3 regions of the Pseudoalteromonas sp. SR43-7 genome follow, and region 2 is predicted to be linked to each of the others. Evidence: predicted binding sites of a transcription regulator. Region 2 holds the regulator's gene; each other region holds the start of a gene.
The links. The regulator LexA, encoded in region 2, represses DNA repair genes until DNA is damaged. The targets are predictions, from matches to a motif close to TACTGTATNNNNATACAGTA.
Positions count from the first base shown of each region.

Region 1 (7,930 bases), on a different contig from region 2:
ATTGATATTCATATGCCTGTAATGGGCGGCAAGGAAGCTACCATAGAGCTTAGAAAAATGGGCTACAAAGGCCCAATAATTGCGCTCACTGCCGCTACGATGAAAGGAATACATGAGGAGCTTGCTGCACTTGGTTTTAACGATGTAATACCAAAGCCTGTTGATAGCGCGGCTTTATATCAATGTTTGCAAGATTACTTGGTAGCGCCAGAGCATGCACCGCAAGCTAAAGATATAAATTGTAGTAATGGCTTAACCGAGAAAAAGCAGCGCTTTTTACTTGTGGAAGACGATCATGATGCAGCGCAAATTACGCAACTACTTTTAGAAAGTTTAGGCGTTGAAACCGTCATTGCGTCTAGCTGCGCACAATGTTTGCAAATACTTAATCATGACCAGCAATTTAATAAGGTATTGTTAGATATGCATTTACCTGATGGTCGTGGCGTTGACTTAGGCCAGCAAATTAATGAACGATACCCTGAATTACGTTTAGTGATTGTAAGTGGAGCAGAGCCTGATCCAAGAGAAATAAAAGATTTAAATATTGACCGAGTTTTACTTAAACCTATTAATTTGAGCTTACTTGAAACGCTTATTAGCTAGGGCCTGTCTATCTTTCGAGGTTGAATTTACAGCAGTTTGTTTGGTATTTAGGCAAGGCAGAGCCTATGTAGTGTGGTTATTCCCCATAAATAGGCGATAACGTAGCACAAATGCCAAACATGCGCTGCCCGAAGGGTTCTGCCTAGGGGCTATTTACTCTTTGTTGCTCGGTTTTTACTTATTCTTACAGGGATGTAAGTCAGTAGAATAACGCAGGATCAGTTATCGAGCCCACTAGGTTACAAACCTCGCGCCGCGATTAAATAGCCCCTAGATTGAACGAATTTTAATCCTGAAAGGTTAACAGGTCCAATAACTGAGACATTATTTATATGCATTCAATAAAGTTAGTATCTGAAGAATTAACACCATCAAAAGTAGTGTGTGTTGGTCGTAATTATACCGCACACATTGCAGAGCTAAATAACGAAACGCCAGATCAAATGGTTTTATTTAATAAGCCAAATAGCGCAATTACTAATACGTTATTTGCAGCTCACAACGGCGATACGCTGCATTATGAAACCGAGCTATGTTTTGTAGTTAAAGATAAAAAATTTGCAGGTGTGGGACTCGGCCTTGATTTAACTAAGCGTACTGTGCAAAGTAAATTAAAAAATAAAGGGCTTCCATGGGAGCGCGCTAAAGCGTTCGACGGCTCTGTAATTTTAACTGATTTTGTAGCGCTAACTGATGCAATGAAGCACTTTACCTTTGAACTTAGAATTAATAATGAAGTGATTCAGCGAGGTGATACTCATTTTATGCTGCACAACCCTGACTCAATTTTACAAGAAATTAGTGAATTTATGAGCTTAGAAGACGGTGATGTAATAATGACAGGTACACCGTCGGGCGTAGGTGAGGTAACAGCTAAAAGTATTTTTGCAGTGGCGCTTTATGCTAATGATCAGTGTTTGCTTGAGCATCAGTGGCAAGTAAGTAAAAATTAATGACTTGCTGTTGGTAGTGTTTATCAAAGTCAGTAAAGGTGGTTTTAAGCCAATTATGCTGACTTTGTTGATACTCAGGCGATTGAAGTACATTATTTTTTAATGCGCGGTTAATTTTTTTAAGGGCTTGCTCTGCAAAATTATTAGGTGCTTTAGCCGCACAGCCTATTGCTCCTCTTATAAATTGAATGTCATTTTCTGCAATTGGCACACTTTCTATATTCGTATACTCCCCTTGTTTATTAAAGTAATCTGCCATAAACGGGTAATCAATAGAGTAGTCTAAAAAGCCGTGACTCAAGCGTGCTATAACAGCCTGACTTTCATTTTCGCTACTCCAACTTAACGAAGACTCTTTATCTCGTTTTGTATTTTCAATAATTGTATTAATTTTAGTTGTAAATTTACGTGCAGCCGCTTGCCCGTATACATATTGCGGGTCGGTTAATAAATTAATAAGGTGAATAGGCGAGCCGTGCTTTTCTTCTAATTGCGGCTTTAGCTCTTTAGTCGTGATAATTGAAAATGGGGGATATACCGTTGTTGGATTTGAGTAGTTAAGTTGTTGGTTATTATTTTTTTTATAAATAACACACGGGAAGCATACGTTTTTTCCTTCATTTAAATATTTATTTATACGCTGCTGAGGAACAATTAAGCGAGTATGTTTTACATCAGTTATGGTTCTGATGAGTTGCTCGGTTAGGTTGTCGCAAATTCCGCCTTGTGGTGCGCTTTCGCTTTTAGCTATATGAAAAGGGGGCGTGTAACTTTGCAGCCAAATAATTTCTTCTAGAGGCTGTACTTTTTGCTCAACGGCGTGCGCGTTAAATACAATTAATAAGCAAAATGCATAGTATCCGTTTTTCAGCATTGATAAGTGTTCGTTGAATTAAGAAAACTTAATAAAAGTATAGTGTTGGTTGTAGTAGGGTCAAATATTTTAGTTAAAAGCAACCTCATTCAAGGCCGCTTTTAACTCATACATGCTTAATAAGGCATCGGATGGTTTCTAAATATGGTGTTAACCTCACTAAGAATTTCGTCGTTTAGCGTTATGCTAAATGCGTCTATATCTTCCTTTAATTGAGCTATAGATGTTGCCCCAATAATTGAAGAAGTTACGCCATCTACTTGGTTACACCATGCTAAGGCTAGTTGTGCTGGAGTAATATTGTTTGCATGAGCCAGCTCAACATACTGCTTAGTTGCTTGCTCTGCATTGGGTGTATCTCTAAAAATACCGTTACGCTGCATGAAGGTCCAACGAGAGCCTTCAGGGCGAGCTCCATTTAGATATTTACCCGTTAATAAACCGGCTGCTAAAGGCGACCACGGTAAGTAGGCAATATCTTCGTGTACACATTGTTCTATTAAATACGGCCAGTCTTTAGCGTGCGCTAAGCTAAACTCATTTTGAATAGATACCATTCGCGGTAAGTTATGCTCTTTGGCCAAACTTAAAAACTGGCTTATACCCCATGGCGTATCGTCAGATAAACCGCAGTGCTTAATTTTACCTGCTTTAACACATTCATTAAGGCCTTCTAGAATATCAAGCATACTAGCTTGCTGCTCTTGTGTATTTACGTCGGTAAATTTAAGAGTGCCGGGCCATTGTCTGCCAAAGTGAGGGGTAGAGCGGTTTGGCCAATGTAGTTGATATAAATCAATGTAGTCTGTTTGAAGTCGCTTAAGTGAATCATCCACGGCTTCTATTACTGTTTGGCGAGTAATATTGCCGCCATCACGTACCCACGATAATCCATTGCCTGCAATTTTTGTAGCTAGTACCACATCGCTGCGCTTTTGCTGATTACGCGATAGCCAATTGCCAATAATTTCCTCGGTTTTACCATAGGTCTCTGGCGAAGGAGGTACAGCATACATTTCGGCTGTATCAATAAAGTTTACGCCTTGCGCTAGCGCGTAGGCTATTTGTTCATCAGCGTCGCTTTGAGTATTTTGTTTACCCCATGTCATACTCCCTAGGCACACTCGAGATACGTTTACGCCACTGCTACCTAGTGGGTTGTATTGCATAAAAATTCCTTAACTAAATTAGTTTTGAGCATGGCTGATTAAAGCCGATAAAAGAGGCTCGGAGATTGGGGCTTTTTGCCCTGTAGTAAAATCAAACATTACAACTTTAGATGCACCCGTAGTCGTTATTGCTTTTTGTGCATGGCTGTAAACGGTGTAGTTCATGGTAAAGCGATCTGTTTTAAGATCTGTAATTGTAACGCCTACAGTGAGTGTGTCGGGAAAAGTTACTGGACGTTTATAGCGAACGTTATTTTCGCTTATTACCGGGCCCACACCATTTGGGCTTATTGTGTCGAACAGGTTTATTTTATTTAAAAAGTCGATTCGGGCTATTTCAAAGTAACGTAAATACACTACATTATTTACGTGTTGTAGCGCATCCATATCAGCCCATGCTATGGTGATATCGGTATGAATAGGGTGCTGATCTTTAAACGTTTGCATTATTTATTGGCCCTTGATTTTTAAAGTACTTAGATTATCAACATGGGGTTACGAGCTCAAGATAATTAATGGCATGTTTTTTTATAAGATGATTGTACCTGTTTAATTTTAGGTCTACAGTTAAATTACACAGACACACAAAAACACACACAAAGGTAAAAATATGCAGAATATAATTAATTGGTCCTTAGCTTGTTTGGTTTTTATAGCCTCTTTTACCTGTTACGCGATGGGGAATGAATCTGGCGCTATCATTTTAATGTTGGCAGGATTTTTATTTGAGGTTATGTATTGGCTACGTGGTTATAAGAGGTCAGAGGACAATAAACACTTTTTTTAATCGTTAACTAGGGCCTGTAGACCTTTCAGGATTAAAATTTGTTCAATCTAGGGGCTATTTAATCGCGGCGCGAGGTTTGTGACCTAGTGGGCTAAGTAAAAACCGAGCAAAGCTTCCGCGTCCTGCTCACGCCCCTTACCTACATCCATGTAGGCAACAAAGAGTAAATTGCCCCTAGGCAGAACCCTTCGGGCAGCGTATGTTTGGCATTTGTGCTACGTTATCGCCTATTTATGGGGAATAACCACACTACATAGGCTCTGCCTTGCCTAAATACCAAACATACTGCTGCAAATTTAACCTCGAAAGATAAACAGGCCCTAGGCTTGCTTATCACATTTGATTCTATAATAATGACTGTATAAATAACCAGTTATTATTGTGGTGATGAAAAAGTTTATTCACATAGACATGGATTGCTTTTATGCAGCAGTAGAAATGCGAGATAATCCAAAACTTGCATGTGTACCGCTTGCTATTGGAGGCAATAGCCGACGAGGCGTGCTCTCAACCGCTAACTATATAGCTAGAGAGTATGGCGTACGATCGGCTATGTCGAACTATCATGCTAAACAATTATGCCCCGATTTAGTTATTGTCCCAGGGCGCATGGCTGTATACAAAGAAGCTTCAAACCAAATACGTGAAGTATTTAGCCGCTACACAGACTTAATTGAACCCCTTTCTTTAGACGAAGCCTATCTAGATGTAACAGACAGCACCGCATGTAAAGGCAGTGCCACACTTATTGCACAGCAAATAAGAGCCGATATTTACAATGCTACAGGGCTCACTGCATCAGCAGGTATTGCACCGATTAAATTTATTGCCAAAATAGCCAGTGACGAAAACAAACCGAATGGTCAATTTGTCGTTTTGCCTGATGAGGTTGATGACTTTTTAGCGCAATTACCGCTGGGGAAAATTCCAGGAGTGGGCAAAGTAACGCTCGAAAAGCTAAATTTAAAAGGCTTATATACTGGCAAGGATGTACGTGAAAAAGGCGTTAACTGGATGCAGCAACATGTGGGTAATTTTGGTGTTTCGCTTTATCAAAAATGTGCAGGTGAGTATGTTGGTAAAGTATCCACAGATCGTATAAGAAAATCGCTGAGTGTTGAACATACCTACGAGTACAACAAAACAAGTTTGCAAGAGTGCTTAGATGAGCTGCCAAGATTGTTAGAGGAATTAGTTTTAAGGCTAAATAAACAGCAGTTACAAAACCGTATTAATAAATTGAGTGTTAAGGTGAAGTTTGCAAATTTTGTAGTGACCTCAGCCGATCAGGTATATCACGAGCTAAATACAGAAATATTTGTTCAACTACTTACTAAGGCTTACCAGCGTGGGCTACAACAGCCTGTAAGATTACTTGGCATAGGCGTTGGCATTAAAAACGAACCAGAGCAAAACTTCCAACTTAGTATTCTCGATTAAGCTGTAAAGCCTGTAACTCCAAGTTGCCATTTATTGATAGGTTATGTGTTTAGCTCATCGCTCCTTACTGGTCTTCAATATTTAAATCGACGATAATAGGGGCTTATGTTTTCTAACAGGACCTTATTTATGGCATACCCTCAAGCGGTTAGTGCAAGCCTTGAATGCACATCTCATGATGCGCTTATTATTATTAGTAATGACTTTTCTCAGTTACCAAATAACTCATTACGTGATGCTATTTTAGCTCAAGCAAACGTAGATTCTCGCATCGGTAAGCAAGTTACTTTATTAGTAATTGAAAACAAGCGCGTTGTACTTGCGCCAACCGGTCCGTTAAATAGAGATTACGACGACGTGCGTCGTTATTTTGATGCTGCTAAATTAGCAATTAACGAAGCAAAAGCGTCGGGCAGTGTTAACCCTGCATTATTTTTAACAAATTTAAATGGCGATAGCCGTTATCAGCATGCTTTAGAAGTTGCTTATTTAGGCGCTTGCCAAGCCTTATGGCAGCCATTAGAAGCGCGTGAATATCACGGTGAAAGCATTGAACCAATTACACAGATTGGTTTAGTTGGCGCAAGCGAGCAAACTATTAAAGCTGTTAATGCAATTGCAGCTGGCCAATATGCAGCGCGTGACCTGTGTGGCACTGAACCTGAGCGTATGGCTCCCCCACGTTTTGCTGATTACTGCGTTGAATTGTTTAAAGGCTCAAACATTGCAGTTGACGTAATTGATGATATTGCAGCTATTGATAAAAACTACCCAATGCTAAGTACTGTTGCTCGCGCATCGTATGCAGTTGAGCGCCATCACCCACGTGTTGTTAAGCTTGAATATGTACCAGAGGGCGAAATTACTCGCACACTTATGTTTGTAGGTAAGGGCCTTGTATACGATACAGGCGGTGCAGATTTAAAAGTAGGCGGCCATATGGCAGGCATGAGTCGTGATAAAGGCGGCGCAGCTTCTGTTGCGGGCTTTATGAAAGCCGTTGCTGATTATCAGCCTAAAGGCGTTAAAGTGGTATCGTACTTAGCTGTTGTTCGCAACTCTATTGGCTCAGATTGTTTTGTGCCAGATGAAATTATTACTAGCCGTGAAGGTGTTCGTGTACGTATTGGTAATACCGATGCAGAAGGGCGTTTAGCAATGGGCGACCTGCTTAGCGAAATGAAAGATTTAGCTAAAGGTGAGATTAACCCAACGCTGTTTACTGTTGCTACATTAACGGGTCATGCGGCACGTGCAATGGGTCCTTACGGTGCGTATGTTGAAAATGGTCCAGCTCGTAGTGCTGGTGTCTCACGTCAAATAGCTGACCTTGGAGATTTGTGGGCCGATGGCGCTGAAGTATCGCGTTCACGCCGTGAAGACTACGACTTTATTAAACCACGTACGCTAGCTGACGATGTTTTATCTAGCAATAACGCAGCATCTGCCGTTACTGCTCGTGGACATCAGTTCCCTATGGCGTTTATGGCTATTGTTGGTGGGCTTGATAAGCACGGTAATGACTCTGCACAGCCTCTACCTTATGTTCATATGGATATAGCAGGTAGCGGTGTTGAAGGCGGTGATTGGCAGCATGGTAAGCCAACAGCTGCATCAGTAACGAGCTTGTTTGCACGTTATTGTTTGTAAGCTAAAAACTTACATGTAATAAAAAAGCCCTGTTAATTCAGGGCTTTTGCATTTTATGAGAACGCTATCGATTAATCTAATTTAAAACGATTAACTACGCTCGAAAGACCTTCGCTACTTTGTTTGAGATTATCACTGGCATCGGTAAGCTGCTTAGTATTATTTAATGATTGCTCAGTTGATTGAGATAGCTCATTTATACGCAAATTAACCTCGTCGGCAGCTTGCGTTTGTTGCTCTGTGGCACGTGCTATTTGGCTGTTCATTTCGGTAATAATTGAAACAAGTCGTTCTATTTCATTAAGTGAAGTATTGGCTGATGACGCCTGCTCTACAGTAGAAACTGAAAGTGCTTGGCTTGATTTAACTGCTTCTACTGCTGCTTTTGCACCTTCTTGTAGTTTAGTGATCATGGTTTGAATTTCGTCAGTACTTTGCCCTGTACGACTGG
Region 1 covers NZ_JACJDY010000027.1:29,393-37,322, reverse strand. The annotation lists gene H5087_RS17475 (hybrid sensor histidine kinase/response regulator) at 1-606, shown strand, start outside; gene H5087_RS17470 (fumarylacetoacetate hydrolase family protein) at 939-1,559, shown strand; gene H5087_RS17465 (ABC transporter substrate-binding protein) at 1,510-2,433, opposite strand; gene H5087_RS17460 (aldo/keto reductase) at 2,550-3,602, opposite strand; gene H5087_RS17455 (thioesterase family protein) at 3,621-4,049, opposite strand; gene dinB (DNA polymerase IV) at 4,777-5,829, shown strand; gene H5087_RS17445 (leucyl aminopeptidase family protein) at 5,959-7,479, shown strand; gene H5087_RS17440 (methyl-accepting chemotaxis protein) at 7,551-7,930, opposite strand, start outside.
Region 1: dinB (DNA polymerase IV) is a predicted target of LexA. The motif match lies at 4,745-4,764, and genes of this name have one in related genera.

Region 2 (7,930 bases):
ACAAACCGCCCTTTTAACTCAACCAATACACCAGTTTTGTTCCAGCTATCAGGCAAGTTAAGTAATTGAGACCAGCTCATCACACCACGAGTCTGTTGCTTAGCTATGGCGGTTAGTTGTTGCTGCTTTTGCTCACCTCGCTCCAACTGCCAAAACCCTAATCGCACACACACAAGTACAACAACCACAACCATACAAAGTGTGATTAGTGAGCTAAGCTTTTGTTTGTGCCATAAAACTAACTGCATAAAGGGTCAACTCAGTGATTATTAAAATTATTATCGTACTGTTGTTAATATTTATACTTTTTAACTTATTTAGAGCATTGTTTATTATGGTGTCAGGGAAAACAGGGGGACGACCTATGTCTCACTTTTTAGGTCGTCGCGTATTGTTTTCGATCGTTGTTTTAGTTGTTGTTATTGCAGCGCTTAAACTTGGTTTTATTAAAGCAAATAATTCGCCAATAAACGCTACAGCACATATACAAATACAAACAAACACAGCCACACCACATCAACAAAGTGCCAATACCAAGCAGCTGCTTGAAAAGCAAAGTGCTTATCTTTAGTAAAGTGCCCTTTTAATATCCGTAAAAATATTACAAATAAAAGTACGGTTCCTAGCGTTACATGCATGCCATGAAAACCAGTCAATAAAAAGAACGTATTACCGTAAATACCCGCATCTAGCGTTAGATTAAGGTCATTATATGCATGCATGTACTCCTCAACTTGCAGCCCTAAAAAGCAAACGCCCAATAAAATAGTAGCGCCTAAAAAAACCTTAAGTGGAGTGCGTTTATTGTTTTCCATCGCTACGTGGGCAAAATGTAAAGTAACTGAGGAGGTAAGCAGTATTAAGGTATTTATAAGTGGTAAGCCTTGCCAGCCCATAGCTTGAGTAGTTTCGCCAGCAGGTGTTGAAACAAGCGGCCAAACGGCTTCAAAAGTAGGCCATAATACTTCGTTAGTCATTGCATTATTGCCTGCACCTCCAAGCCAAGGTACCGACAATACGCGTGCATAAAAAAGCGCACCAAAAAAGGCCATAAAAAACATAACTTCAGAAAAAATAAACCAGCTCATACCTTGTCTAAAAGAGCGATCCATTTGTGCTGAGTACAAACCTTGGTCCGATTCACTAATTACATTTTTAAACCAGCTAAACAGCATATACACAAGCACAGCAATACCGGCATAAAGCAGATAAACCCCGCTACCACCTTCTTTACCTACACTCATAACAGTCAAGCCTGCCCCTACTGCAATAAAAAACAATGCAACAGCACCTACAATAGGCCACGGGCTTTGCTCTGGTACGTAATAATGCTCAGATTCTTGATTCATTTTATTTACTCCTAGTTTCACACTAGTTTAAAAAGCTAGTTATTACTTGCCACCAGCTGTTCACTAATATCAAATACGGTATAAGATAAAGTTAATTCTTCAATGTCGCTTGGCAGTGCGGTATCAACATAAAAAAGCAATTTAAATTCAAGCTCTTCCCCTGCTTTTAGAGGTTGCTGATCAAAGCAAAAACAGGCTATTTTATGTAAATACTTTGCCGCTTTACCTGGTGAGACTGATGGTACAGCCTGCATTACTTTATCTAGGTTGCTGTTATTTTTTGCACTAAACATTACTTCACGCATTGCACCGGGTTTTACCACTACACTGTATTCTTTTGATTTAACTTCAAACGGTGCACCACTTTGTGCGTGAGTAGTAAAGCTAACGCCGACTTCTCGGTTTTGTACTATTTGTGTACTTTGTTCTGCTTGCTCAAGCGAAGGCTTTCCATTAAGCCCTGTTACATCACAAAACACGTCATACAAAGGTACTAAAGCAAAGGCAAAGGCAAACATGCCTATGCAAATAAGTACCAAACGTTTGAGTAGCGGTGCGTGTGTCATTACTTAATTACCGGCGGCGTAGAAAAAGTATGATATGGCGCTGGAGAGTCAACTTCCCACTCAAGACCTTCTGCTCCTTCCCATACTTTTGCAGGCACTTTATCACCGCCACGCGCACATTTAATTACCACAGCTACAAACAACAATTGCGATAAACCAAAGGCAAACCCACCAATACTTATGATTGCGTTAAAGTCGGCAAATTGAAGAGCATAATCGGGAATTCGACGCGGCATACCGGCAAGCCCTACAAAATGCATAGGAAAAAACAGTACGTTCACGCTCACCAGCGATAGCCAAAAATGCCATTTAGCCAATGTGATATTAAACATATTGCCCGTCCACTTAGGCAGCCAATAATAAGCACCTGCCATTATCGAAAATACAGCCCCTGTTACTAATACATAATGAAAGTGCGCCACTACAAAATAAGTATCGTGATACTGAAAGTCAGCAGGTGTAATTGCCAGCATCAATCCCGAAAAACCACCCAAGGTAAACAGCACAATAAACGCAATACTAAAAAGCATTGGCACTTCAAAAGTTATTGAGCCTTTCCACATTGTGGCAACCCAATTAAATACTTTTACTCCTGTAGGTACCGATATAAGCATGGTCGCGTACATAAAAAACAACTCGCCAGCTACCGGCATCCCAGTAGTAAACATATGATGAGCCCATACAATAAAGCTCAATAGTGCTATGGAGGATGTGGCGTATACCATTGAGGCATAGCCAAAAAGTTTTTTACGAGAAAAGGTAGGTACTATTGTAGATATAATGCCAAAGGCAGGAAGAATCATAATGTATACTTCGGGATGACCAAAAAACCAAAAAATGTGTTGGAACATCACCGGGTCGCCACCGCCTGCGGCATCAAAAAAGCTGGTCGCAAAATACTTATCGGTAAGTACCATAGTGACAGCCCCTGCAAGCACTGGCATTACCGCTATTAATAAAAAGGCAGTAATTAACCACGTCCATACAAATAAGGGCAACTTCATCCATGTCATGCCGGGGGCACGTAAGTTCACTATGGTTACAATCACATTGATTGCGCCCATTATTGAGCTAATTCCCATAATATGTACGGCAAATACAAACAATGCAGTATTATCATTACTGTATGTTGTGGACAGTGGTGCATAAAAAGTCCAACCAAATGCAGGACCCCCACCAGGCATAAATAACGATGCCAATAGGATTAAAAACGCAAACGGTAAAATCCAAAAGCTCCAGTTATTCATTCTTGGCAATGCCATATCTGGCGCGCCAATCATAAGTGGTATCATCCAGTTAGCAAGGCCTGTAAAGGCGGGCATAACCGCACCAAACACCATAATTAAACCATGCACTGTGGTCATTTGATTAAAAAAGTGAGGGTCGACCAACTGTAAACCTGGTTGAAATAATTCAGCTCTGATCACCATGGCCATTGCGCCACCAATTAAGAACATGGTCAGCGAAAAAATTAAATATAAACTACCTATATCTTTATGATTAGTTGTGTAAAGCCAGCGTTTAAAACCTTTAGCTGGGTGATGAGCATGATGAGCTTCATTGGCGTTAGGTTGTTCTACTATACTACTCATTAGTTCGCCTCCACTTTGGCATCAAGTGCTGTCTGTATTTGACTCGGTTGAATAACATCACCCGTATCATTACCCCACGCATTACGTTTATAAGTAATAACCGCAGCTAATTGCTTTATAGATAACTGCTTGGCAAAAGCTTGCATTGCCGTACCGGGTCGTCCATGGATAACTACATCAATGTGATCTTTTATATCGCCAAGCACTATCGGGCTGCCTTTAAGTGCAGGAAATACACCCGGTAACCCCATGCCAGTAGGTTGATGACATGCAGCACAATTAGCCATATATACTTGTTCGCCTAAAGTCATTAATTCTTCTTTTGGGAGGGTTTTATCAAGTAATGCGGCATCTGCTAATGCTGCTTTTTGTTTAGCCTGCTTTGCATCTGCAAGCCATGTTTTAAAATCAGCTTCAGATTTAGCGACCACCACAACGGGCATAAAGCCATGGTCTTTACCACACAACTCAGCACATTGGCCTCGGTAAGTACCTTCTTCGTTTATGTTCGTCCATGTTTCGTTTATAAAGCCGGGGTTCGCATCTTTTTTAACTGCAAAATCAGGTACCCACCAAGAGTGAATAACATCATCAGAAGTCATTAAAAATCGTACTTTTTGATTTATTGGCAGTACAAGAGGCTTATCAACCTCAAGTAAGTAGTTAGGGTTTTTATCTGCAAGATTCGCTATTTCATCTTGCGGGGTAGATAAAATAGAGTAGAACTCTACATCTTCGCCCATATATTCATAATGCCATTTCCATTGCGAACCCGTAATTTTAATAGTGAGATCAGCTTTGCTGGCATCTTCCATTGCAATAAGGGTTTTAGTGGCTGGTACTGCCATAGCAATTAAAATAACAAACGGAATTGCAGTCCAAAGTATTTCTACTTTAGTGCTTTCGTGAAATTGGGCAGGTACAGCCCCTTTAGATTTACGGTGATGAATAAGTGCCCAAAACATAATTGCGAACACTATCACCCCAATCACACAACATATTATAAATATGGTCATGTGCAGCTGATATACATTATTGCTTATATCGGTTACGCCTTTGCGCATATTGTATTGGCTGTTAGCCAAAACTGGGTGCGAAAAAACACATAATATAAGCCACAAGGTAGAGGTCAGTTTACCCATGTGACGGCTCCTTTGATGCTATTGCGAATGCAAAGCGAAGAGGCATACGGCTTAAACGCCAATTCGTTATTTTTATTTTTTTAGCCAATCTCATTTAATATTGATTGGTTTTGCTGCGCCAACAACGAGTTTGTGTATATTGTGTGTTCTCAAAACTAAAAAGCTGTGAGTTATTATTAGCTCAGCACATTAACAATTAGCTAAAAAACGAACAACAAGCAAGTTTTAGTATAAAAAACAATCAGGTGATATTGAATAATTAATAAAAAATCGGTAATCAACTGGGCAACAGAAAGTTCAAAATATGAGCAAAACAAAGGGGTTTAACGCATTCGGAGGGGGAAAATATAAGTGCAAAAAAGTTTACAGCTTAAATAGTCAGTGGGCTGTTTACGCCCTATTTTTAGTACAAATTTTAAAACAAAATGCGTACTAGTTAGTACGCATTTATAAAACTGCTTGTTTAAAAGCTATTTTTAAAGTCACATCCAATCAGCGTTTCTTATAACGCCAACGGCTAAGCCTTCAATATTAAAAGACTCATTCTCAAGATCTACTTCAATAGAGTCAAAATCGTCGTTTTCAGCATGAAGTAATACTTTACGACCCGCTTTCTCAAGACGTTTTACAGTTACGTCTTCGTCTAGGCGGGCAACAACAACTTGTCCGTTTTCAGCGGTTTGAGTACGATGTACAGCAAGTAAATCACCATCCATAATACCAATATCTTTCATGCTCATACCGTTAACGCGTAGTAAAAAATCTGCAGCCGGTTTAAACATTAATGGATCGATTTTGCAGTGACTTTCAACGTGCTCTTGCGCCAAAATAGGTGAACCAGCAGCAACACGCCCTATAAGCGGTAAACCTAATTGTTCTGGCTCTTCTTCTTCAATTAATTGAATACCACGGCTTGCACCTGGTTTCATTTTAATTGCGCCTTTTTTAGCAAGTGCTTTTAAATGTTCTTCAGCAGCATTGGCACTTTTAAAACCTAATGTTTGCGCTATTTCAGCACGTGTAGGAGGCATACCAGTGTCTTTAATAAAAACTTTAATTAGTTCGAGTATTTGAGCTTGGCGGTTCGTTAATGGTCGCATACAACTGGTTTTCCATACAGTACATTTAACTGTGAGTATATACAGTTAAATAAAAATCGCAAATTTAAATTAAGCCTTAAAATAGCTAAAGTAATTTCACTTGTGTACATTTTAGGGATATAACTAAAGCTAAGTTTATAAATGATTAAAAATGCAAAGGAGACATTATGAGTATTTGGTACCAGCCCATCACCTTAGAGCTGTGCAAGCAGTTAGAACAAGGCATTAATGGCCAAGGAACATTAATGAAAACTATGGGGATAGAAGTCACAGAAATTGGCGATGATTATTTGGTTGCCACAATGCCGGCAATTCCTGAGCATCATAACCCAATGGGCATGGTTCACGGCGGTGCTAACGTTGTACTTGCCGAAACAGTTGCCAGCTATGCCGCTAACTTTGTTGTCGATTTTACTAAATTTTACTGTGTAGGGCAGGAAATTAGCGCAAGTCATTTAAAAGCATCTCGCAACGGCACTTTAACAGCAACGGCTAGAGCGTTTCATATTGGCAAACGTAGTTCAGTATGGGAAATAAAAATTACAAATAGCCGCAATGAGCTGTGCTGCGTATCAAAAATGACCGCAGCAGTCGTAGAGCGAAGATAGTTACTTTTCGATTGGGTAAATGGTAATTTCCATACCCGCACCAATCGCAGATATACGCAATAATGTATCTGCATCTAAGGCTTGATTAAAGCACTTAGGAGAAGTCCCTGATTCAAAACCAATATCAAACGTTCTACGTGAACAGCTTAACCATTGCTTTAGCGCATTACGCGAACACGATTCAATAAGCTCACATATATGGTTTATGGCTTTATCAGGTGTGCTCACCTCACCTGTAGCTTCAATACGCGCTAGTTGACGGTATTCGTCTTTGTCATAATGTAAAATCGTCGCGACTTTTTTCAAGTCCGCCACTAGCAAACTAATATCTTGCTTTGATTCAAGCTCAAGATCTACATTTAAAAATTGAATTTCCGACATCGTTTCGTATTTATCCTCTAATAATTTCATTGCAAACTTTAACGCAGTTTTACCGTTATACCAAATCAACTATGCTCTATTAACCACTTTATATGGATATTTCGCAGCTTTTAAGTATTTTTTAGCATTTAAAGCTAGCTGGATATCAAACATCTAGCTCAATTAAACAGATAAGTCATGTTAGGAATTTAAGTGTAATCTTTTTTATTTTTAAATGATTACAGTAAGCTATAGTTTAAACTGCGACAAAATGTCGCAGTAACTTATCCTATTAATGTAATAAACTAGCCTCTAAAAATAATAAGACTAAAACATGAATAAAAAAATATTTAAGCATGCTCGCAAGTTACATAAATGGTTAGGTTATTTATTAGCACTACAAATTTTAGCATGGTTACTAGGTGGTTTAATTATGAGTGCAATCCCTCTTGATAAAGTTCATGGGGAGCATCTTGCAACACGTACTCTTAATAACCCATTTACGCAGGCTGATTATGTTGCCTCCCTTGACGATATTGCCTCTCAGGTGGTTAATCCAACACAAATAATTTTTGAGAACTTCTTAACTACACCACTTATTACTGTCTTTAGTAATAACGAGCAGCAAAGCTTCAATGGCATAACAGGCCGACCATTTGAGCCGCCAACTAAAATACAAATTACCGCAAATGCTAAAGCACACTTACTTATTGACGCTCAAGTAACAAGCGCTGTACTACTAAAGCAAGGTACGCGGGAAGTCGGATATAAAACCAATGTATGGCAGGTCCAATTTGACGACACATTTAACACAACACTGTACTTGTCAGAAAATAACGGCAAAGTTGTCACCGTTCGCAGCACGCTATGGCGAATATTCGACTTTTTTTGGATGTTACATATTATGGATTACGATGAGCGAGAGAATTTTAATAATCCACTGCTTATTAGCTTTTCAGCAACCAGTGTACTTTTTTGTTTAAGTGGAATATTACTACTTATTCAAAATATACGACTAAAACGATTTATCCGAATTAAAAATAAGAATAAATCAAAGTAGTCATATTGGTTTTTGAGAGCTAGCGCCCACTTATCAAAGAGTAAATAAGCCTAGGGCTTATTTTATTCCAAGTGCTTAAATCGACTCAAATGTCGCTTTAACATTTCGTTTTCGAAAATCAACTCATCACGCTCACCCAGCAATTGTAAAACT
Region 2 covers NZ_JACJDY010000020.1:12,272-20,201, reverse strand. The annotation lists gene H5087_RS14860 (SURF1 family protein) at 1-248, opposite strand, end outside; gene H5087_RS20305 (DUF2909 family protein) at 263-571, shown strand; gene H5087_RS14850 (cytochrome c oxidase subunit 3) at 474-1,349, opposite strand; gene H5087_RS14845 (cytochrome c oxidase assembly protein) at 1,385-1,915, opposite strand; gene ctaD (cytochrome c oxidase subunit I) at 1,915-3,507, opposite strand; gene coxB (cytochrome c oxidase subunit II) at 3,507-4,649, opposite strand; gene lexA (transcriptional repressor LexA) at 5,132-5,749, opposite strand; gene H5087_RS14825 (PaaI family thioesterase) at 5,917-6,357, shown strand; gene H5087_RS14820 (hypothetical protein) at 6,358-6,738, opposite strand; gene H5087_RS14815 (hypothetical protein) at 7,052-7,777, shown strand; gene H5087_RS14810 (chaperone modulator CbpM) at 7,840-7,930, opposite strand, start outside.

Region 3 (7,930 bases), on a different contig from region 2:
GTATTAGTAGCTGCATTAATCATTACGATCACGTTGATGGTAGCCGATGTTGAATTTTATGGGCTCCTCAGTGTTTACGTATTTATGGTTTTATGGAGTTTACACAAGATATTTTTGTGGCTCATCGGTGATGAGTTTGGCATCGCCGTTCAGGTGAAAATTAAGAAAGACGCACCAAAAGCAATTCGTTTCCTTGGGCTGTTATTTGTCTGCTTTGTTTTTTATTTCGTAGCTAAGGGGCTTATCAAGCATGTTTCAACATAACAAGTTGCTTAATTTCGTTCCGGCCACAAACAGCATGGCCTCCACTGGACTGCCTACGCTGCGCTGCGGCAGCCAATTAGCAAAGCGTTAGCACTGTCCACTTATGGCACAAAGCACGCATTCGTCCTAACTCATTTCTGTCCATCGACGAGTTTACTCGACCGTCTGCTTCTCGCTCAAAGCCGCCTGTCAGGCGAAGTCTAAACCCGTTCTTTTAAACTGTAAGATCGGATATGAGCTACTACAAATTAGAGATGTCTACGTTAGGCGCATATGTTTTTAGTTGCAACCATTTGAACTAATTAGATTGTTGATAAACGTTTTTTCGTTAAAACTTTCTTTGAGCCCATATTTACCTTTTATGTATTTCCATTTATTTAGGTAATCGCAATGAAAGTGCTTATTTCGGGGCATCCACTTATGTGGTGGCTGAGCGCCTTTAGATTGGTTTGCGTTGTCTTCTACAGCTAAGAGATTTTCAAAGTCGTTGGCAAATGCTCTTCTTTGATCTCGAGTCCAGTATTTACCCCCCATTTCATGGGCATGGGCTAAAGGTACAATATGGTCTATGTCGATATCTGAGGCTTTATAAAATGTTTGAGCAGTGTATGGGTCTATCCATTCACCCCAAGAAACGTTGCAGGGCTTATTTCGTTTAAATTTAACTGGTGACTTTGAATCTCTAATGAGTATTTCAGCTCTTGCATCCTGGCAGTCATTATCGGCATCAACCCAATGTGGCCAATCTTTTCTATTATAAGTAAGCGAGCCAATTGCGAAGCCTTTTGGCACTGGTTTAATTATATTTGGCGAACTGGATGTTGGCTTGCTTTTACTGCTATGGCAGTGATACTCGTTTCGCTTTTTATCGTTATGGCAACCCTCTGAATTCGTTCGACCACTGTGAGCTGAGGCACTACTGGAGGCCATCAAAGTTAGTATTAATATTAGCGCTTTCATTAAAATTCCTTATACCTGACGTTATTTAACCAATAACGTCACTGTCTAAAGCTATGGTTGATAAATATACAATAACCGATTTAATTGCATTTTATAATGGGGATGTCTGACCAACGTGTTGTGTAGTGAGGTGATAAGAAAGCACGCTTCATATTCCACGTTTGTGTAAGCTTTTCACTGCCGATTGATAAAGTGCCCACGCCATATCGTTTATTTATAGCATCTAAGCACTCCATCATCCTTGGTTTATCTTCACTGACAGAGAACATGTCAGCTTGTTGGAATATCTCACTCTCTAATTCTATTGCACCAATACCGCAGCGATAAAAGCGCGTATTTACTTTAAAAATATCATTTATGACGTCAGAGACGGCTTTAGCCATAACACTGGTATCCGATGTCGGTATGGGAAACTCATATAGAAGTGATTTTTTATAATAAAATTCTTCGTGAGGTGAGCTGGCAGCAAATATAACGATACGTTTTGCTAAAGAGTGCTGATCCCTCAGTTTGCGGCCAACAATGGCAGCATGCGTAACGAGAGCTGATTTTAGTGTTGTTATATCACAGACTCTTTCACCAAAGCTTCTTGTAGAGTATATCTCTTTTTTATTCTGCTTTACTTCATCCCAACTTAAACACGCGATACCGTTTAATTCGCTGACTGTTCGCTCAACGACAACACTGAACATTCTTCTCATGGCCTTAGGATTTTGGCAAGCGAGCTCCCAAGCTGTGTTAATCCCCATGAATTTAAGTTTCTTTCCTAAACGGGAGCCTATGCCCCATACATCAGTGACATCCATTCGCGTCAGTATTGCTTGGCGAGAATGCTCATCGTTAATAACTGCAACACCGTTATAGCCGGACAGCTTTTTAGCTGCATGGTTGGCGGCTTTAGCTAGCGTAGGTGTCGTACCAAACCCAACACCAACGGGTAGACCGGTTTCACGCCAAACAGCACGGCGTATTGTTTGTCCATAGTCGGCCCAATCATCAATGATTTTAGTGAAGCCAGTAAAACGAAGGAAAGACTCATCGATACTATAAACATAGTGGTCATCACAAAAGCGGTTTATAACCGTCATCATTCGATCGCTCAAATCAGCATACAGCTCATAGTTTGATGAGCGAACAACCACATTATGTTGTTCTAGGTAGTTTTTAACTTTGAAGTAAGGCTGAAATTTTGGAATGTTCAGCTTTCTGGCAATAGGGCATATGGCGCAAATACACCCATCGTTATTTGTTAGAACCACAACTGGTTTAAAGCGAATAGAGGGGTCAAAGACCTTTTCTGCACTCGCATAAAAAGCAACAGCATCTACGAGGGCAAACATCGACTCAGCTCGGCTTTATTCTTATGAAGACGAATGCTCGAAGTAACAACACCTTCTAATTTAAAGTCATCATTTTCAGAGATATAAACAGACTGATAGTTTTTAGAAGCAGAAATGAGTAAACGGTTTTTTTTATCTATTATTTTACACACAAAAGTCCCGTTATAACTCGCAACAATCACATCGCCAGTACTCACATTTTCAGCTCTATCTACAACGAGTAAGTCACCATCGAAAATCCCTACATCTTGCATTGATTCACCCGATGCTAAACCGATAAATGTCGCATTAGGGTGCTTTATTATGAGTTCATCGAGTGAAATTCCAAGCTCTGTATATTCTGCTGCAGGAGACTCAAATCCTGTAATACCGGCCTCTATAAAAATTGGAATAACAAACATACGCACCTCTACACTGTTTATTTGTACAGTATAATTCAGCTTGCAACGCTTACCAAGAAATTTAAATGTTAAATGAGAGCTTAACTAAGCTAATATCGTTCTTACTTCAGCAAAACAATGAGTTATCGAGATATCATCTTTAATGAGGTGTCACCGTTTCGTGAAAACTATTCTGTGGAATAATCTTAATTAAAGACTGGCCTAAAAGCCTATTTAGTTATTAATATAAAGGCGGTTTTTTGAGCAAACTATAAGAAAGCGGAAGAGGGGTAAACTCGTTTTTGCCCCAAAACGTGTTGAGGCGAATGCCTCAAAAGAGCGATAAGCGGACATTAAAAAGTTAAATTTATTCCTGCTTATTTGAGTAGAAGGCTAATTTTGTGCGACAACATTATTAAACGCCGTTTTAGTGTGTTATGAACCGCTAAAATGGTGTTCAATAAGCTGTTATAGGGCTAGATGATTAACCTACCCTCAGTGAATAATTAAAAGGATGAGTTATGGATAACCTTAAAGTACGTCTTGAAAACTGTTACGGTATTTCTTCATTAGATGAAGCTTTTGATTTGTCGAATGCCCGAGGAAAAGCTAAAGCTTACTCAATCTATGCCCCAAATGGATTGATGAAAACATCGTTTTCTAGAACTTTTGATGCTTTATCAAAAGGTGAAAAACCAAAAGAAGAGCGTTTTAATCGCCAAACAACTTGTATTGTTGAAGTTGATAATGTCGATATCCAAAAGGAACAAATATACGTTCTTAAATCTGAAATAGAAATAAACTCTGATAATGAAGCTGTAACGAATATTCTTATTAATCAGGAAAGTAAGGCTAGATATGACTCATTAATTTCAAATATTAATAAGCTGAAATCAAAGCTTGGTACATCACTCCAAAAAAAATCAAAAATAAAAAAAGATGATGTCGAAAATAAACTGATAAATGACTTTCACGCAGATGATTTTGTAAGAGCGATAGAGTTAGCAAAAGAAATTGTCATTGGAGATGATTTAGGAAGTTTTATTTATAATGATATCTTTGACCCTAAAGCTATTGCGATATTAGAGAGTCCTGAATTTTTATCAAAATCTAATGAGTTTAATCAACGATATCAAGAGCTTTTTAATCAGACAGGTTCTATTTATAGTCGCGGAGTTTTTAACCCTGTAAAAGCTGATACTTCTTTTAACACCTTAAACAACCAAGGGTACTTTGCAGGTGGGCATAAAGTTCACCTAAAAGGTGATGCTTCTTCAATTGATTACGAAGAGCTTCAAGAAAAGATGAAAATTGTGCATGAATCAATCGACAGTGATGCTGAGCTTAAAAAGTTAAGAGGTAACTTATCTAAAAATGCGCAAACTCAAGCGTTGATTTCATTATTGGAAAGTATTTCCGCAACAGAAGTTGATTTGCTTTTACATAATGTTAAGCCTGAGAATCAAGTAGAATTCAAGAGGAGCTTGTGGGCTTTTTATATTCAAAACAGTCCAGATACTGACGTATTTCTAGAAGCATTCTCTGCCAATCAGACTGAGCTACGACAAATCGAATTAGACGCAGCAACAGAAGCACCGAATTGGTCTAAAGCTATAGAGCTTTTTAATAACCGCTTTGTGGATATGCCATTCACTTTGTCACTATTCAACCAAGTTGAAGCTGCTTTAGGAAAAGATAAAGCAAAATTAAAATTCACGTTTAAAGATGGTGATGATCGAATAGATTGTACCAGAAGTGAAATAAAGTCTTTAAGCCAAGGAGAGAAGCGTGCACTCTATCTTCTTAATTTTATCTTTGAAGTCGAAGATAGAAAAAGGAAGTCAGCGCCAACACTTTTTATTATTGACGACGTTGCGGATTCTTTTGACTATAAGAATAAGCATGCAATTGTTCAATATCTTGAGGATATATCAAAAGTAGAGTATTTTTCACAATTAATTTTGACCCATAATTTTGATTTCTTCAGGACTTTATCAAATAGCTTCGTACATTATGAAAGATGCTTAATGGCTAGTAGAACGGCTGATGGCATAAAACTATCAAAAGCTGAAGGTATAAAAAATTATTTTATTGGTAAGTGGAAAGAGCACATAACAAGTAGTGATTTTATCTTATGCGCAACTGTACCTTTTACAAGAAATCTTCTTGAATACATAAAAGGTGAAGATGATCCTGACTACTTAAAGCTGACTAGCTTGCTTCACTGGAAAGAAGATACCTCCCAAATCACAATTGGGGAGTATTATGAAATTTATAATCGATTATTTGGCACAACCTACCCAACTAACAATACAAATTCATTTAAAGAATTACTATTTTCTAAAGCTAACGAGATCAAGAATAGGGCCAATCACGATGGCCTTAATTTAGAGGATAAAGTTCTTTTATCAATTGCTATTAGAATGACTTCTGAAATTTTTCTTATTGAAGAAATGCGTAAAATAAAAGAAAACGACGCTTATTGGTGTCAATCAAAGAATCAATTTGGCGCATTAATAAAGTCATATGTAAAAGAATTGCCAGATAGTAATGCTATCAAAACCCTTGAGAAAGTTAGTATTACTGTCAGCTCTAATATTCACCTTAATTCTTTTATGTATGAACCGATATTAGATTTAACTATTGAACACTTGACCACGTTGTATTCAGAAATATTAGAGTTAGAGTCTGCTGTGTCTGTTCCCCAAGAAAGTGAGCCAGCCCTATAACAACACGCCCTGAGGTGGACGACTAGTAAAATTTAGCTATTAATTGCAAATTTTAAAAGTGGTGAGCCTCTGCGTTTTAATGCTGCTAAATACGTTGATTCATCGTAGGGTGTATTCGTTTTCCAACACCTAAATACAATCCTTATCCATTTAAATGCCAGTGATCTAATAATGCTGTTGTGCGGCTTACCCTTGGCTTTTTGTTGCTCATAATACGCTTTAGCCCAAAATGAATAACGAATAGAAAAGCCTGCCCATTCTACAAATGTTTGCCTTAAAAAAGTGGGGCAACTATAACGCCAATGAGTCCACATCTTTTGACCACTGCGCTCAATAATAGGCGCTATACCCGCGTACTTTTGAAGCTCTGCAGCATCATTGTAACGCGCACGATTACTTCCAAAAGCAACAAGTAAACGTGGGGCGAGTTGTGGACCTGCACCGGGTAAGCTATCAAATATCTTTTTATCCTGCTGGGCTTTATAAGCCGATTTTATTGCTTTATCGAGCTTTTCAATACCTTTTAATAACACTTTAAATTGCGTAATAAGCACTTCAACGAGAATTTGATTAGGCACAATGACGCCTTCATCCAGAGTTAATGGCATTGAATTCTTAATACTGTCTAATCGTGCATTATTGACCGTGGAATAGTGTGAGTTATGACTCTCAAAAAAGTCGAGTAAAGTCTGTTTTCTTGCTTTTTTAACCGCAGTGAGTGACGGCCACTTCTGAATGAAGTCGCAGAATATATACGTGTCCTTTTCTTTAAACCATTCAAGTACCTGTGGGTAATAATTCTTTAATGTCGCTGTTATTTTATTGGATAAATCGACACTGTCTTGCACTAAACTTCGGCGATATTCAACAAGCTGAGACAGCGTTCGCATAGCTGCTGACTTTGTAGTGGTCAATAAAATTTGGCCACAGTTTTATAAGTAGCGCAAACAATGCCGCTAGGATACGAGAAATGATGTAACGGCAAATATGTACTATTTCAACTTAGAACGGTTTCATACACCGAATGGTGACCTATCGGCAGTAGAATATGAGCAAAGATCCTTAAGAAGCCCTGATTTGATTTCGCAGAACTTGGATGTACTTTTAATTAATCTAAGTTAAGTTTATACATCAATCTTGGTGGCATTATGTCTTCAAATTCACAATTTAACGCATTAGCTAGCTTGTATAATGTTTCTAACTTAATATTCACATTACCTCTTTCCATTTTTCCATAGTTACCACGCTCTATACCTACATAGGCGGCAAAACCTTCTTGCGAATAGCCTGCTTCTTTGCGTTTTTCACGTAGTTTTTCACCAAAATGTTTAACTAAATCACTCACCTGATTTTCCTCAAGGCAAAATGATTAGATTTTCATGTTGAGCGCTTAACTACCACGCCCTATAATACCCATTATTATAAGAAGTTTATTAGGATTTACTTTGAAATTTGACCCTCTCGTAGCTCAAATTATTGTTGCACCAAATTTTAATAACTTTACAACAAGTGATGTCCGCTCGGCGTACTTAGCATTAAAAAGTGATTCTTCTTTAGTACCTACAGCCGTTAGGCGAAATATATATGCTGAATTGCTCAAGCTTGTTAAAAAAGGCTGGTTGAAAAAGGTGGTATCAAATAAAAAAGGATTTACACGATTCAATAAAACAAAGAGCTTTAACGTTGAGGCAATTACTCACTTAGCTAGTGCCATACCTATTGCAACAACAGAAAAGGCAGATGATAAACACGCGCTGTTACTTAGTAAGTTAAACCATTACAAAGCCGAGCTGTTATTGAATATGGGGGAGTCTGAGGCATATAAAGAGCTTTATTTGGAGTCACCCGAACTGGTAGATGAACTTCAGCCACAATACAACAAAGCGAGAGACAACAATACAAGAATACTTGGCAAGATTAGAGCGATTGAAGGCTTATTGAAGCAAAATGAAGAAATAGAGAAAATATGAAACTAAGACTATGGCAAACCGAGTGTATTAATTTAGCGCTTACACAATACCAGAGCGGCAATAGCCACTTTTTAGCCTTGGCAACTCCTGGGGCGGGTAAAACCTTAATGGCCTCAGAATTAGCCGATCAATTATTAAAAAACAATATGGTCGATTTAATCATTTGTTTTTCACCGTCGTCTATTGTTTCTCAAGACTTTAAGGAAAGCTTACAGCTAAAAACGAATGAACGATTTGATGGGCTTATTGGCGCTAAAGGTAGAGCTTTAACCTATCAAAGCTTACAG
Region 3 covers NZ_JACJDY010000004.1:212,486-220,415, forward strand. The annotation lists gene H5087_RS04990 (hypothetical protein) at 1-264, shown strand, start outside; gene H5087_RS04995 (HNH endonuclease) at 544-1,224, opposite strand; gene H5087_RS05000 (Y-family DNA polymerase) at 1,305-2,564, opposite strand; gene H5087_RS05005 (LexA family transcriptional regulator) at 2,549-2,965, opposite strand; gene H5087_RS05010 (hypothetical protein) at 3,466-5,673, shown strand; gene H5087_RS05015 (transposase) at 5,706-6,563, opposite strand; gene H5087_RS05020 (helix-turn-helix domain-containing protein) at 6,782-7,018, opposite strand; gene H5087_RS05025 (hypothetical protein) at 7,119-7,643, shown strand; gene H5087_RS05030 (DEAD/DEAH box helicase) at 7,640-7,930, shown strand, end outside.
Region 3: H5087_RS05005 (LexA family transcriptional regulator) is a predicted target of LexA. The motif match lies at 2,977-2,996, and genes of this name have one in related genera.